2 regions of the Actinomadura vinacea genome follow, and region 1 is predicted to be linked to the other one. Evidence: predicted binding sites of a transcription regulator. Region 1 holds the regulator's gene; the other holds the start of a gene.
What was found. The regulator LexA, encoded in region 1, represses DNA repair genes until DNA is damaged. The targets are predictions, from matches to a motif close to TCGAACANNTGTTCGA.

Region 1 (6,574 bases):
GCGGCCTCGGCCATCTCGGCCGTGGTGATCTCAGCCTCGCCGTACGAGTCACGCCGGTGCCATTCGAGCTTGTCGCCGACCTTGAGCTCACCTGCCGGGACGAACGCGCCGTACTGCTCGTCGCTCGCCTTCCAGACCAGGTGGTCGGCCGTGACGTCCAGCGCGTAGCCCGCCTTGGTGTGCACGCGGAGCACGTTCTTGACGCCGTTGGCCTTGGTGGCGACGATCCGGGTGAGGCCGTCCGCGTCGTACACCTTCGTGCCGACCGCGTTCTGTTCGACCAGCCGACCGATCGGGATCAACCCTGCGGGCGTGCTGACCAGCGAATCATATGGCTGGCACGCCGAGACCTGCTGCGGGGACTTGGTGCCGACGTTGAACCAGACCGGGGAGTTGAAGCTGAACAACTGGTGGACCAGTGCGTACTTCAGTTCGTGGTCGAAGACCTCGGCGTCCTGCTCGGAGGCGAAATAGCCGTTGGCGAGGCCGGTGTCGGTGTACATGCGGACGACCCGGTCGACCAGTTGCTTGAGGCTCCATTCCCGCTGCGGGGTGCCGACCGCGCCGCGGAAGTACTTGGACGCCACGATGTTGACGGCGTTCACCGACCAGAAATCGGGGAATTCGACGCCGCGCTGCTCGAAGTTCACCGAGCCGTCGCGCCAGTTCGTCATGACGACATCGCGCCGCTCCCAGCGCAGTTCGTCGTACGGATGCACGCCGGGCGTGGTGAAGATGCGCTCGATCTTGAGCCCCTTGCGGACCCCCTTGCCGCGCCGGGATGCCGAGCCGCTCACCGTCTCCGTCATGCCTTCCCCCTCTCGGGCCCTCGCCCCGGGCCCTGTTCAGGACAACCGCGCCCGGCGGCCGGGTCATCCCGGCCGCGGGCTCTTCTTCTGTGCTGATCTGCTGCTTTGACCTGCTGCTCGATCCGCCCTCAGCGGGGCGGGGCGGGCTCCCCCGAGGAACCTCTCGTGCGCAGCGACTCGATCTCCCGGGCGAAGTCGTCCAGCGACTCGAAACTCCGGTAGACCGACGCGAACCGCAGATAGGCGACCTCGTCGAGCTCGCCGAGCGGTCCCAGAATGGCCAGTCCGACCTCGTTCGAGGGGATCTCCGCGGCGCCGGTCGCCCGGACCGCCTCCTCCACCCGCTGCCCGAGCTTGGCCAGCGCATCCTCGTCCACCGGGCGGCCCTGGCAGGCCCTGCGCACCCCGGCGATGATCTTTTCCCGGGAGAACGGCTCGGTGACCCCGCTGCGCTTGGCCACCATCAGGAGCACGTTCTCCTGTGTGGTGAATCGCTTGCCGCATTCCTGGCACGAACGGCGGCGCCTAATGGCCGACCCGTCGTCGGTGGAGCGGCTGTCGATCACTTTGGTGTCGGGGTTTCGGCAGAACGGGCAGTGCACGCGTTCCCCTCCTTCCCCTTGCACCCAGAAAACCAATGACCACAAGAACACAACTTATGGTTAATGACATTCATGTGACCACTAGATGTTGTGGTCAACCGTACGAGGATCCGGGGGCACGCGCAACCTGGACCGCACCCCTCGCACGTAGACCCTGGTCACATCGAGCCTCCCGCGCCCCGTCGGGCGTGTCGGCCACAGCCACCACCAAAACACCACAAACCACTCGCGTCAGCGCGGCAGGACGAGGGCCGCGATCTCCTCGACGGCGCCCGCCTCCAAGGGGTTGAAGCGGTTCTTGGTCACCGCGAACGCCGTCCCCGTCGCCGGGTCCGCGAACGCTGCGCTCCCGCCGATGCCCGGCATCCCGAACACCCCCGGACGGTCCGGCCCGAGCGGCCCCAGCGGGTATCCCAGCGCCCACGTCGCCGGGGAGCCCATCACCTCGTCCACGCCCTCGAAGGCCGGGGCCGACAGCTCGCGCAGCCGCTCCGGCGACACCAGGCGCACCCCGTCGACCTCGTCCAGCAGCGCCGCGTACACGCGGGCCACCGCGCGGGCGGACAGGCACCGGCCGCCACCTCGGCGATCGGCTCCCCATGCCGGTACACCGACACCTGCATCCCGGTCTCCGTCCCGGTTTCGATCATCCGGTCGACGGCGTCCTGAATTCTCTTCTGCAGCATGGCGGCACCTCTCACTTGATCAGGGCAGGTTCGGGCTCTGGCCGATCCTGGACGGGCTCCGCGCCGATCGGCGGCACGCGGCGAAGCATCACGGCCATCAGGACGGCCATGCCCGCCAGCAGGACGGCGCAGGCCAGCGCGACGACGTGCAGTCCGCCCGTGAACGCGGTGCGGGCGGAGTCGAGCAGCGCGTCCCGCGCCGGGCCCGGCAGGCCCGCCGCGGCCGAGACGGCGCCGGACAGGCTCTCCTTGGCCTCTCCCGCACCCGCCGGAACCTCCACCCGCGCGCGGTACAGGGCCGTGCCGAGGCTGCCCAGGATCGCGATGCCCAGCGCGTAGCCGAACTCGCCGCTGGTCTCGTTCAGCGCCGCGGCCGAGCCGGCCTTCGCCGGCGGCACGGAACCGACGACCAGATCGGTGGCCAGCGTGACCAGCGGGCCGCCGCCCAGCCCGATCAGCGCCCAGCCGGCGATCAGGGTCGCCGGGCCGGGCTCCGTGCCGACCTGGGTGAGCGCCAGCAGCCCGCACACCGACACGGCCAGGCCCGCGGCGATGAGCGGGGCGGGACGGAACCGGCGGGCCAGCACCGGCGACACCTGGAAGCCCACCATGTTCGCGGCGAGCGCGGGCAGCATCCACACCGCCGCGCGCAGCGGCGACAGCCCCTGGACGAGCTGCAGGTGCTGGGTCAGCAACATCATGATCGAGCCCATCAACAGGGTCGCCGCCATCATCCCGGCCAGCGCCGCGCAGAACTCCCGGTCACCGAAGAGGCGCAGGTCGATCAGCGGATCGCCGAGCCGCCGCTGCCGCCGGACGAAACCCGCGCCCACCAGCACCCCGGCCACCGCCGCCGCCACCGGGAGCGGCTCCGGGCCGCCGCGGGCCAGTTCCTTGAGCCCGTAGACGATCGGCAGGATCGCCGCGAGCGACAGCAGCACGCTGGCCAGGTCGATCCGGCCCGCGCCCGGCTCGCGGCGCTCGGGCAGCAGCACCGGGCCGAAGACCAGCAGCAGGACCATGGCGGGCACGCCGATGAGGAACACCGACCCCCACCAGAAGTGCTCCAGCAGCATCCCGCCGGCGATCGGCCCGAGCGCAGCGCCGCCCATGAAGCAGCCCATCCACACGCCGATCGCCAGCGACCGCTGCCGCGGATCGCGGAACATCGTGCCGATCAGCGACAGCGTCGAGGGCGCCAGGGCGGCGCCGGCGACGCCCAGCAGCGCCCGCGCCGCGATCAGCATCCCGGGGCTCGTCGCGTACGCCGCCGCCACCGACGCGACGCCGAACGCGGCCGCCCCGGCCAGCAGCAGCCGGCGGCGCCCGATCCGGTCGCCCAGGCCGCCCATCGTGATCAGGAACCCGGACAGCAGGAAGCCGTACACGTCCATGATCCACAGCTGCTCGGTCGCCCCGGCGCCCAGCTCGGCGCTCAGCCGCGGGAGCGCCAGCAGCAGGACGAAGACATCGATCGACACCAGCAGGGCGGCCAGGGCGAGCACGCCCAGCCCCGCCCATTCACGCCGTCCCGCCCTCGCGGTCGCGTCCATGAGACCCTCCTCCGCGGCGCCCCCGTCGGGCGCCTTTCGCGAGGAGGTCGGAGCGGGCACACGGATCTCTACACACCCGCGCGGCATTCTTTGCCGGCGGGCGGGGTCAGCGGGCGGGCATGCGCAGGTGCTGGCCGGGCTGGACGATCGCGTCGGACAGGCCGTTGAGATCGGCGATGCGGCGCACCGTGACCCGCGGGTCGCCCTCGGGATCGTCGCGGCGGGCGATGTCCCACAGCGTCTCGCCGGGCTCGACCACCACGGTCTCGCCGCGCCCGGACGCGCCCTCGGGAGGCGCGCCGCCGCCCGCCCCGCCCGCGTTCGCGCCGAGCGCCGCCGTCAGCCAGAACAGCACCAGCAGCACGGCGGCGATGAATCCGATCAATACGGCGCGGCCCCTCCGGGTCAGCCGCAGCGGCGGCTCCGTGGCTTTCCTTCCGGAATGTCGCCCGTTGAGCGAACCCGCCATCTCGGCCCTCCCTGGATCAAGCCGTGAACCCGAACCGCACGTTCTACTCGAATACATTTTCGATCGAACGCCTGTACGATGTTGTACAGCACGGAGACGACGAAACGCGAGTACTTTCTTCGAACAATTGTTTGATCATCGGCTCCGGACGCGATAGCGTGCCATGACAAGGAGTGACGGATCCCAGCGCCGGGGAGGCGACGAGCGATGAGCAAGGTCCGGGAGCTGCCCGACGGCCCGATGGACGAGAGCGGGCTCACCCAGCGGCAGCGCATGGTGCTCGAGGTGATCCGCGACTCCGTCCAGCGCCGCGGCTACCCGCCGTCCATGCGCGAGATCGGGGAAGCGGTCGGGCTGACCAGCACCTCCAGCGTGTCGCACCAGCTCCGCGCCCTGCAGCGCAAGGGCTTCCTGCGCCGCGACCCCAACCGGCCGCGCGCGGTCGAGGTCCGGGTGCCGGGCGCCACCCCCGTCCGCACCGAGGACGAGGCCTACGAGGCCGCCGCGACCGCCGACACCTCCACCCGCCCGGCGCCCGCGTACGTGCCGCTGGTCGGCCGGATCGCCGCCGGCGGCCCGATCCTGGCCGAGGAGGCGGTGGAGGACGTCTTCACCCTGCCCAAGCAGCTGGTCGGCGAGGGCACCCACTTCCTGCTCAAGGTGACCGGCGACTCGATGATCGACGCCGCGATCGCCGACGGCGACTGGGTCGTGGTCCGCCAGCAGCCGGTGGCCGAGCAGGGCGACATCGTCGCCGCCATGATCGAGGGCGAGGCGACGGTGAAGACGTTCAAGCGCCGTGACGGCCACATCTGGCTGATGCCGCAGAACCCGGCCTACGAGCCCATCCCCGGCGACGAGGCGTCCGTGCTGGGCCGCGTCGTGGCCGTCCTCCGCAAGATGTGATCCGCACGCTCCCCGCGCGGACGGCGGCCCGGAAACCCGGGCCGCCGTCCGCGCGGACGGCGGCCCAGCGCCCGAGCGGGCACGGTGGGAGGACGGTCAGGAGGACGCCGGTGCGCCCCTGGCACCTGCCACCGGGGGCACCGACTTCCTGACCTGGCGGAAAGCGGGCGCCGCGCCCGTGGCGCGTGCGCGGGTCAGGCCGGGACGATGTTGACGATCTTCGGGGCGCGGACGATCACCTTGCGGATCTCCCGCCCGCCCAGCGCATCCTTGATCTTTTCCGAGGACAGCGCCAGGCTCTCCAGCTCGCCCTCGCCGATCCCCGGCGCGACCTCCAGCCGGTCGCGGACCTTGCCGGCGACCTGGACGACGCAGGTGACCGACTCCTGCACCAGCAGCGCCGGGTCGGCCGCGGGCCAGCCCGCGGTCGCGACCGGGGCGGTGCGGCCCAGCAGCTCCCACGCCTCGTCCGCGGTGTACGGCGCGAACAGCGACAGCATGATCGCCATGGTCTCGGCGGCCTCCCGCACGGCCGGGTCGGACCCGCCGGGCCCGCCGTCGATCGCCTTGCGGGTGGCGTTGACCAGCTCCATGATCCGCGAGATCGCCACGTTGAACCGGCGCACCTCGACCAGCGCGGTGGCCTCCTCGACGGTGCGGTGGGTGACCCGGCGCAGCTCGTCCGAGCCGGCCGCGGGGTCGGCGCCGACCGGGGCGGTGACCTCGGTGGCGATGCGGTGCACCCGGGACAGGAACTTGGACATGCCGTGCGGCGACACGTCGGCCCAGTCGATGTCGTCCTCGGGCGGGCCGGAGAACAGCATGGCCAGCCGGACGACGTCGACGCCGAACCGGTCGATCTGCTCGCCCAGGTCGACCATGTTGCCCAGCGACTTCGACATCGCCTTGGCGTTCAGGATGACCTGGCCCTGGTTCAGCAGGCGGGTGAACGGCTCGGTGAAGTCCACCATGCCCATGTCGTACAGGACCTTGGTGAAGAACCGGCTGTAGAGCAGGTGCAGGATGGCGTGCTCCACGCCCCCGGTGTACTGGTCGATGGGCATCCACTTGCGGACCTGCTCGACGTCGAACGGGCCCTCGGTGTAGCCGGGCGAGCAGTAGCGGAAGTAGTACCAGGACGAGTCGACGAAGGTGTCCATGGTGTCGGTGTCGCGCTTGGCCGGACCGCCGCACTTGGGGCAGTCCACGTTGACCCAGCCGGACGCGGCGGCCAGCGGCGAGGCGCCCTTGGGCGCCAGGTCGGCGCCGCGCAGGTCGTCGGGCAGCCGGACGGGCAGCTGGTCGTCGGGCACCGGGACCTCGCCGCACGCCTCGCAGTGCACGATCGGGATCGGGCAGCCCCAGAAGCGCTGGCGGGAGAGCAGCCAGTCGCGCAGCCGGAAGTTGACCGCGGCCCGGCCCAGGCCCTTCTCGGCCAGGATCTCGGTGATCCGGGCGATCGCGTCGGCCTTGGCCAGACCGTCGATCGGGTCGGAGTTGACGATGCGGCCGTCGCCCGCGGTGGCCACGCCGGTCTCGGCCGGGTCGG
Region 2 (6,574 bases), on a different contig from region 1:
GGCGTGCGAGTACGGCCCGAAGTAGCGGACCCCCTTGCGTTTGGCGCCGCGCATCACCATCACCCTCGGATACTCCTCATCGAGGGTGACCGCGAGATAGGGATAGGACTTGTCGTCGCGGTAACGGACGTTGAACCGCGGATCGAACTCCTTGATCCAGGAGTACTCCAGCTGGAGGGCCTCGACCTCGGTGCCGACCACCGTCCAGTCGACCCGGGCCGCGGTCTGCAGCATCGTCTGGGTGCGCGGGTGCAGCCCGGCGAAGTCGGCGAAGTAGGAGTTGAGCCGGGAGCGCAGGTTCTTGGCCTTGCCCACGTAGACGACTCGCCCGTGCTCGTCACGGAAGCGGTAAACGCCCGGCGAGTCCGGAATGGACCCCGGGGCGGGTCGGTAGGTCGCCGGGTCTGCCACATCCGAAAGCCTAGTGGGCCCTGCCGACAACCGGCGCGGGCCGCGGTGATCGCGCGGAGTGATCTTGTGCGGGGAGGGCGCGAGGGGGAGGGGACGCGCGCCGGGCCCCGGGCCCAGACGGCCCCGGCACGTGTCCCGCTCACCCCCTCGGCCGATGCCGGCGGCCGCTCAGGCGAGCATGATCTTGTCGCCCTGGACGGTGATCTGCTTCTCCTCCAGCGGCTTGTCCGCCGGCGGGTTGGCCACCGAACCGTCGGCGATCTTGAACTTGCTGCCGTGGCACGGGCAGTTGATCGTGCCGCCGGCGACCGCGTCGACCGGGCACCGCCGGTGCGGGCAGATCGTGCTGTAGGCCTTGAACTGGCCCTGGGCCGGCTGCACGACGACGATCTTCTCCGCCTCGAAGATCTTGCCGCCGCCGACCGGGATCTCGCTGGTCGATCCGAGCGCCTTGCCGCCGCCGCCGGCGTTCCCGGCATTGCCGGAGGGGCTCGCTTCGCCCCCGGCGGCGCCCTCGTCGTCCCCGCCGCCGCAGGCGGCCGCGAACCCCGCGACGCCGGCGAGGCCGGCCCCGATCAGGAGCCCTCGGCGGGACTTCCCCTCCGGCGTGCCGGCCGCCGCGGCCTCCTCGGGAGCCGGCGGTGCGCCGCTCTCCGGTTCCGAGCCGTCCGTCCGCGCTGCGGGCGCCTGTGCCATGGGTCTCCTCCGTGTGTCGCGCTCGACTGCGTGCTGCGCGTGCCTCCGTTGTCACCATGGAGCACGTACCGCAGCGTTTGAAGGTTCAATCCGCAGCCTCCGAACTCCGAACCGACCCGAGGGCATGCCGTCTGACCTGGTGTATCACGACGACGCAGGGCAGGAGCGGCTACCGACTCCACACCAGCGCCGCGGCCACGGTCGGGTGGCCGCCCCGCGTGCCCGCCCTCCCCGCCCGGCGAGTGCGCACCCGGCCGGGGCGGGATCAGCCGAGGATCTTGGCGAGGAACTGGCCGGTGTGGCTGGCCTCGACCTTGGCGACGTCCTCGGGCGTGCCGCCGGCCACCACCGTGCCGCCGCGCGAACCGCCCTCGGGGCCCATGTCGATGATCCAGTCGGCGGTCTTGACGACGTCCAGGTTGTGCTCGATCACGATCACCGTGTTGCCCTTGTCGACCAGGCCGTTCAGCACCCCGAGCAGCTTGCGGATGTCCTCGAAGTGCAGGCCGGTGGTGGGCTCGTCCAGCACGTAGATCGTGCGGCCGGTGGAGCGGCGCTGCAGCTCGGAGGCGAGCTTGACGCGCTGCGCCTCGCCGCCCGACAGGGTGGGGGCGGGCTGGCCCAGCCGGACGTAGCCCAGGCCGACCTCGTTGAGGGTGTGCAGATGCCGGTGGATCGCCTTGATCGGCTCGAAGAAGACCGTGGCCTCCTCGATCGGCATGTCCAGCACCTCGGAGATCGTCTTGCCCTTGTAGTGGACCTCCAGGGTCTCCCGGTTGTACCGGGCGCCGTGGCAGACCTCGCAGGGCACGTAGACGTCCGGCAGGAAGTTCATCTCGATCTTGATGGTGCCGTCGCCGGAGCAGTTCTCGCAGCGCCCGCCCTTGACGTTGAAGGAGAACCGGCCCGGCTGGTAGCCGCGGACCTTGGCCTCGGTCGTCTGCGCGAACAGCTTGCGGATGTGGTCGAACACGCCCGTGTAGGTGGCCGGGTTGGAGCGGGGCGTCCGGCCGATCGGCGACTGGTCGACGTGCACCACCTTGTCGAGCTTGTCGACGCCGTTGACCCGGCGGTGCTTGCCCGGCACCGTGCGGGCGCCGTGCAGCTGCTTGGCCAGGGAGTTGTAGAGGATGTCGTTGACCAGGGTGGACTTGCCCGAGCCGGACACCCCGGTGACCGCGGTGAACACCCCCAGCGGGAACGCCACGTCGACGCCCTGCAGGTTGTTCTGCCGGGCGCCCTTGACGGTGACCTCGTGGCCCCGCTGCCGCGGCCGGCGGATCTCCGGCACCGCGATCTCCCGGCGGCCCGACAGGTAGGCCCCGGTCAGCGACTTCTCCGAGGTCATCAGGTCGTCGACCGTCCCCGACACCACGATCTGCCCGCCGTGCTCGCCGGCCCGCGGCCCGATGTCGACCACCCAGTCGGCCGCGTGGATGGTGTCCTCGTCGTGCTCGACGACGATCAGCGTGTTGCCCATGTCGCGCAGCCGCAGCAGGGTGTCGAGCAGCCGGTGGTTGTCGCGCTGGTGCAGGCCGATGGACGGCTCGTCCAGCACGTACAGGACGCCGACCAGCCCGGAGCCGATCTGTGTGGCCAGCCGGATCCGCTGCGCCTCGCCGCCGGCCAGGGTGGCCGAGGCGCGGTCGAGGCTGAGGTAGTCGAGGCCGACGTCCAGCAGGAAGCCGAGCCGGGCGTTGATCTCTTTCAGCACCCGCTCGGCGATGTGCCGCTCGCGCTCGCTCAGCTCCATGGCCAGCAGGAACTTGGCGCACTCGCCGATCGGCAGCGCCGCCACCTCGGCGATCGACCTGCCGCCCATGGTGACCGCCAGCACCACCGGCTTGAGCCGCGCGCCGTCGCAGGACGGGCACGGGATCTCCCGCATGTAGCCCTCGAACTTCTCCCGGGTGGAGTCGCTCTCGGACTCGGCGTGCCGCCGCTGGATGTAGGGGATCACGCCCTCGTAGGCGGTGTAGTAGGAGCGGGTGCGGCCGTAGCGGTTCTTGTAGCGGACGTGGACCTGGGTCTCGTGCCCGTTGAGGATCGCCTTGCGCGCCTTGGCCGGCAGCTTCTCCCACGGCGTGTTGAGGTCGAAGCCCATGGCGTCGCCGAGCGCCGACAGCAGCCGCAGGAAGTAGTCGCTCACGTGCCCGTTGGACCACGGCTGGATCGCGCCCTCGCCCAGCGTCATCGTCGGGTCGGGCACCACCAGCTCGGGGTCGACCTCCATGCGGGTGCCCAGGCCGGTGCAGTCGGGGCACGCGCCGTACGGGGAGTTGAACGAGAACGAGCGCGGCTCCAGCTCCTCGAACGACAGGTCGTCGTAGGGGCAGTAGAGGTGCTCGGAGTACATCCGGGTGCGGTTCTCGTCGTCTTCGGGCAGGTCGACGAAGTCGAGCACGATCGTGCCGCCGGCCAGGCCGAGCGCGGTCTCCACCGAGTCGGCCAGCCGCTGCCGGGCCGAGTCCTTCACGGCGAGCCGGTCGACGACCACGGAGATGTCGTGCTTCTCCTGCTTCTTGAGCTTGGGCGGGTCGTCCAGGCGGATCATCCGGCCGTCGACCAGCGCCCGGGAGTAGCCCTTGGACTGCAGCTCGCGGAACAGCTCCAGGTACTCGCCCTTGCGGCCGCGGATCACCGGCGCCAGCACCTGGAAGCGGGAGCCCTGCTCCAGCTCCAGCACCCGGTCGACGATCTGCTGCGGCGCCTGCCGGCTGATCGGGCGGCCGCACTCGGGGCAGTGCGGGTGGCCGATCCGGGCGTACAGCAGCCGCAGGTAGTCGTAGACCTCGGTGATCGTGCCGACCGTGGAGCGCGGGTTCTTGCTGGTCGACTTCTGGTCGATGGACACCGCCGGGGACAGGCCCTCGATGAAGTCGACGTCGGGCTTGTCCATCTGGCCCAGGAACTGCCGGGCGTAGGCCGACAGCGACTCGACGTACCGGCGCTGCCCCTCGGCGAAGATCGTGTCGAACGCGAGACTCGACTTGCCGGAGCCGGACAGCCCGGTGAACACGATCATGGCGTCTCGGGGCAGGTCGAGCGAGACGTCCTTCAGGTTGTGCTCGCGCGCTCCACGCACGATGAGTCGGTCATGCACGGCGTTGCTCGGTTCCTCTTCTGGGCTCGATGCCCTCCGGGCGCGGCGACGGGTCTCAGACGACGGGTCTGGCGCGGTGACAGGCTTACGAGGGGGTCCGACGGTTATGGGGGTCGATGCTCTTCCCCGTGTCCATAACAGCGGCGACGGCCGCCGCATTTCGCTCCCGAACCGTACACGTGTTCGAAGATCTGCCGCCACCGGAACGCGCCGGGCCGCCTCGTTCGCCTGTCACTGCGCCGGGCTCTCAGGGTACGTCTCGGCACGTCGTGCCTTGGCCCCCGCACAACCCGGGTCCGCGGCGTCAGCCGGACGGGTCGTCGTCGAGGGCGAAGTCCAGGTAGCGGGCCGCGGAGCGGCGCACGGCCTCCTTGCCGTCCGCGTGCACGATCCGCTTCCACCACGCCCCGTACACCCGGGTGAACGGGTACGGCTCCAGCAGCCGCAGGGCGCGGCGCACGGTGCGGGGCCGTTCGGGAATGTAATTGGGGTAGGAGTACATGAAACTCACCCAGTCCCGGTCGCTCACCACCTGGAGGATGTCGCCCGAAAGCAGGGCACCGCGGCCGCCCTCGCCGTCCCGCCAGTGCAGGACCTGGCCGCCGGCGAAGTGCACGCCGGCGTTGATCAGCGTCAGCCCGTCGGCGATCTCCCGCGTGTCGCCGCTCCAGAAGACCACCGCGTCGTCGGGACGGGCCACCCATGCCCGGTCGGCCTCGTGGATCAGCACCGGGGCGTCGAAGGCGCGGGCCCACTCGATCATGGTGCCGTAGTAGTGCGGGTGGCTGATCGCGATGGCCGCGATCCCGCCCAGCGCGCGCACCTCCCGGACGAGGTCGTCGTCCAGGTAGGTGATCATGTCCCAGAGCACGTTGCCGCCCGGCGCGCGGACCAGCAGGGCGCGCTGCCCGATGGCCGTCGCGGGCTCGGCGCCGATGCCCACGATGCCGGGCCCCTCCGGCGCGATCCGCCCCCGGTGGCCGGCGGCGCGCAGTTCGGCGAGGGTCGTCCAGCGCTGGCCGTCCCAGCCGACGTACTGCCGCTCGTCCGCGCAGATCGGGCAGTCCGGACGGGGTTCGGCGTACTGGACGCCGCAGGTCACGCAGATGGGACGGGTCGTGGGTCGGTTCATGGAGATCATTGTCACTCGGCGCCGCGGGCCGGCGCCGGGCAGGATGGCCCGATGAGGCGCGGGGCCGGGACGGGCCCGCGGGAGGAGGAAACGGGATGAGCGATCGGCGGCGGGTCCTCGCGGAGGTCGAGGCGGGCACCGGACGGGTCGTGGCGACGGTCGAGGGCCTGGACGAGGAGGCCGTGCGGGCCCCCTCGGCGCTTCCGGGCTGGACGCGCGGCCATGTGGCCACCCACATCGCCCGCAACGCGGACTCGCTGTGGAACCTGCTCGAATGGGCGCGGACGGGTGTGGAGATCCCGCAGTACCCGAGCGTCGAGGCCCGCAACGCCGCTCTGGAGGCGGGCGCGGGACGCTCCCCGGCGGAACTGGCGCAGGACGTGCGCGCGGCCGGGGAGCGGTTGTCCGAGCAGGCCGCGCGGCTGCCGGAGGCGGCGTGGGAGGCGACCGTCCGGGCGATGGCGGGCTTTCCGCATCCGGCCTGGTTCGTCCTCTACCGGCGCTGGCAGGAGGTCGAGACCCATCACGTCGACCTCGCCGCGGGTTACGGGCCCTCCGACTGGCCCGACTCGTACGTGCACTGGGCGCTGACCGGGACGCTCGCCGACCTGGAGGCCCTCTCCCCCGGCCTGCGCGCCGGCCTGGACGGGCACCGGCTGGTCGCCACCGACACGGCGGACGCCGCGGACCTCGGCGGCGCCGGGCCGGAGATCTCCGGGTCGGCGCGGGCGCTGCTGGGCTGGCTGACCGGCCGGTCGTCGGGCGAGGGCCTGGCGGCCCGGCCGGAGGGCCCGCTGCCGGTCCCGCCGCCCTGGCCGCTCGAGCCCGGTGCCTTCTGAGCTTCCCGCTCTGAGCTTCCCGCTGACTATCGGGTCTCGCCCGGCTCCTCCCCGTCCGGGCCGTCGGACGCCAGCCAGTTGTCGATGGCGCGGATCCGGCGGGCGCAGTCGGCGGCCCCCGCGTCGTCGCCCAGGGCCAGATAGGACCCGCGCAGCCCTTCCAGCGCGGCCCGCTGCCCGCGGTGGTCGGCCGTGTCGCGGCGGATGGCGATCTCGGCCAGGAAGTGCTCGACGGCGCGGGAGTCCCGGCCCAGCTTGCGGCAGGCGCCGCCCATGGTGTGCAGGGCGATCGCCTGCTCGCGGGTGTCGCCGAGTTCGGTGGCCAGGTCCAGGGCGCGCCGCCCGGTCTCCAGCGCCTCGCCGGCCCGGTCCAGCTCCAGGTAGATCTCGCCG

Region 2: a site for LexA is predicted at 4,382-4,397, ahead of uvrA (excinuclease ABC subunit UvrA). Genes of this name have one in related genera too.

What each region holds. Positions count from the first base shown of each region.
Region 1 is NZ_BAAARW010000011.1:59,550-66,123, reverse strand. It holds gene ABD340_RS12050 (vitamin B12-dependent ribonucleotide reductase) at 1-809, opposite strand, end outside; gene nrdR (transcriptional regulator NrdR) at 938-1,411, opposite strand; partial or broken gene ABD340_RS12040 (serine hydrolase) at 1,643-2,050, opposite strand; gene ABD340_RS12035 (MFS transporter) at 2,109-3,650, opposite strand; gene ABD340_RS12030 (LysM peptidoglycan-binding domain-containing protein) at 3,757-4,119, opposite strand; gene lexA (transcriptional repressor LexA) at 4,327-5,025, shown strand; gene leuS (leucine--tRNA ligase) at 5,220-6,574, opposite strand, start outside.
Region 2 is NZ_BAAARW010000039.1:41,507-48,080, reverse strand. It holds gene uvrC (excinuclease ABC subunit UvrC) at 1-411, opposite strand, end outside; gene ABD340_RS41470 (Rieske (2Fe-2S) protein) at 580-1,107, opposite strand; gene uvrA (excinuclease ABC subunit UvrA) at 1,373-4,210, opposite strand; gene ABD340_RS41460 (MBL fold metallo-hydrolase) at 4,515-5,342, opposite strand; gene ABD340_RS41455 (maleylpyruvate isomerase family mycothiol-dependent enzyme) at 5,438-6,181, shown strand; gene ABD340_RS41450 (tetratricopeptide repeat protein) at 6,208-6,574, opposite strand, start outside.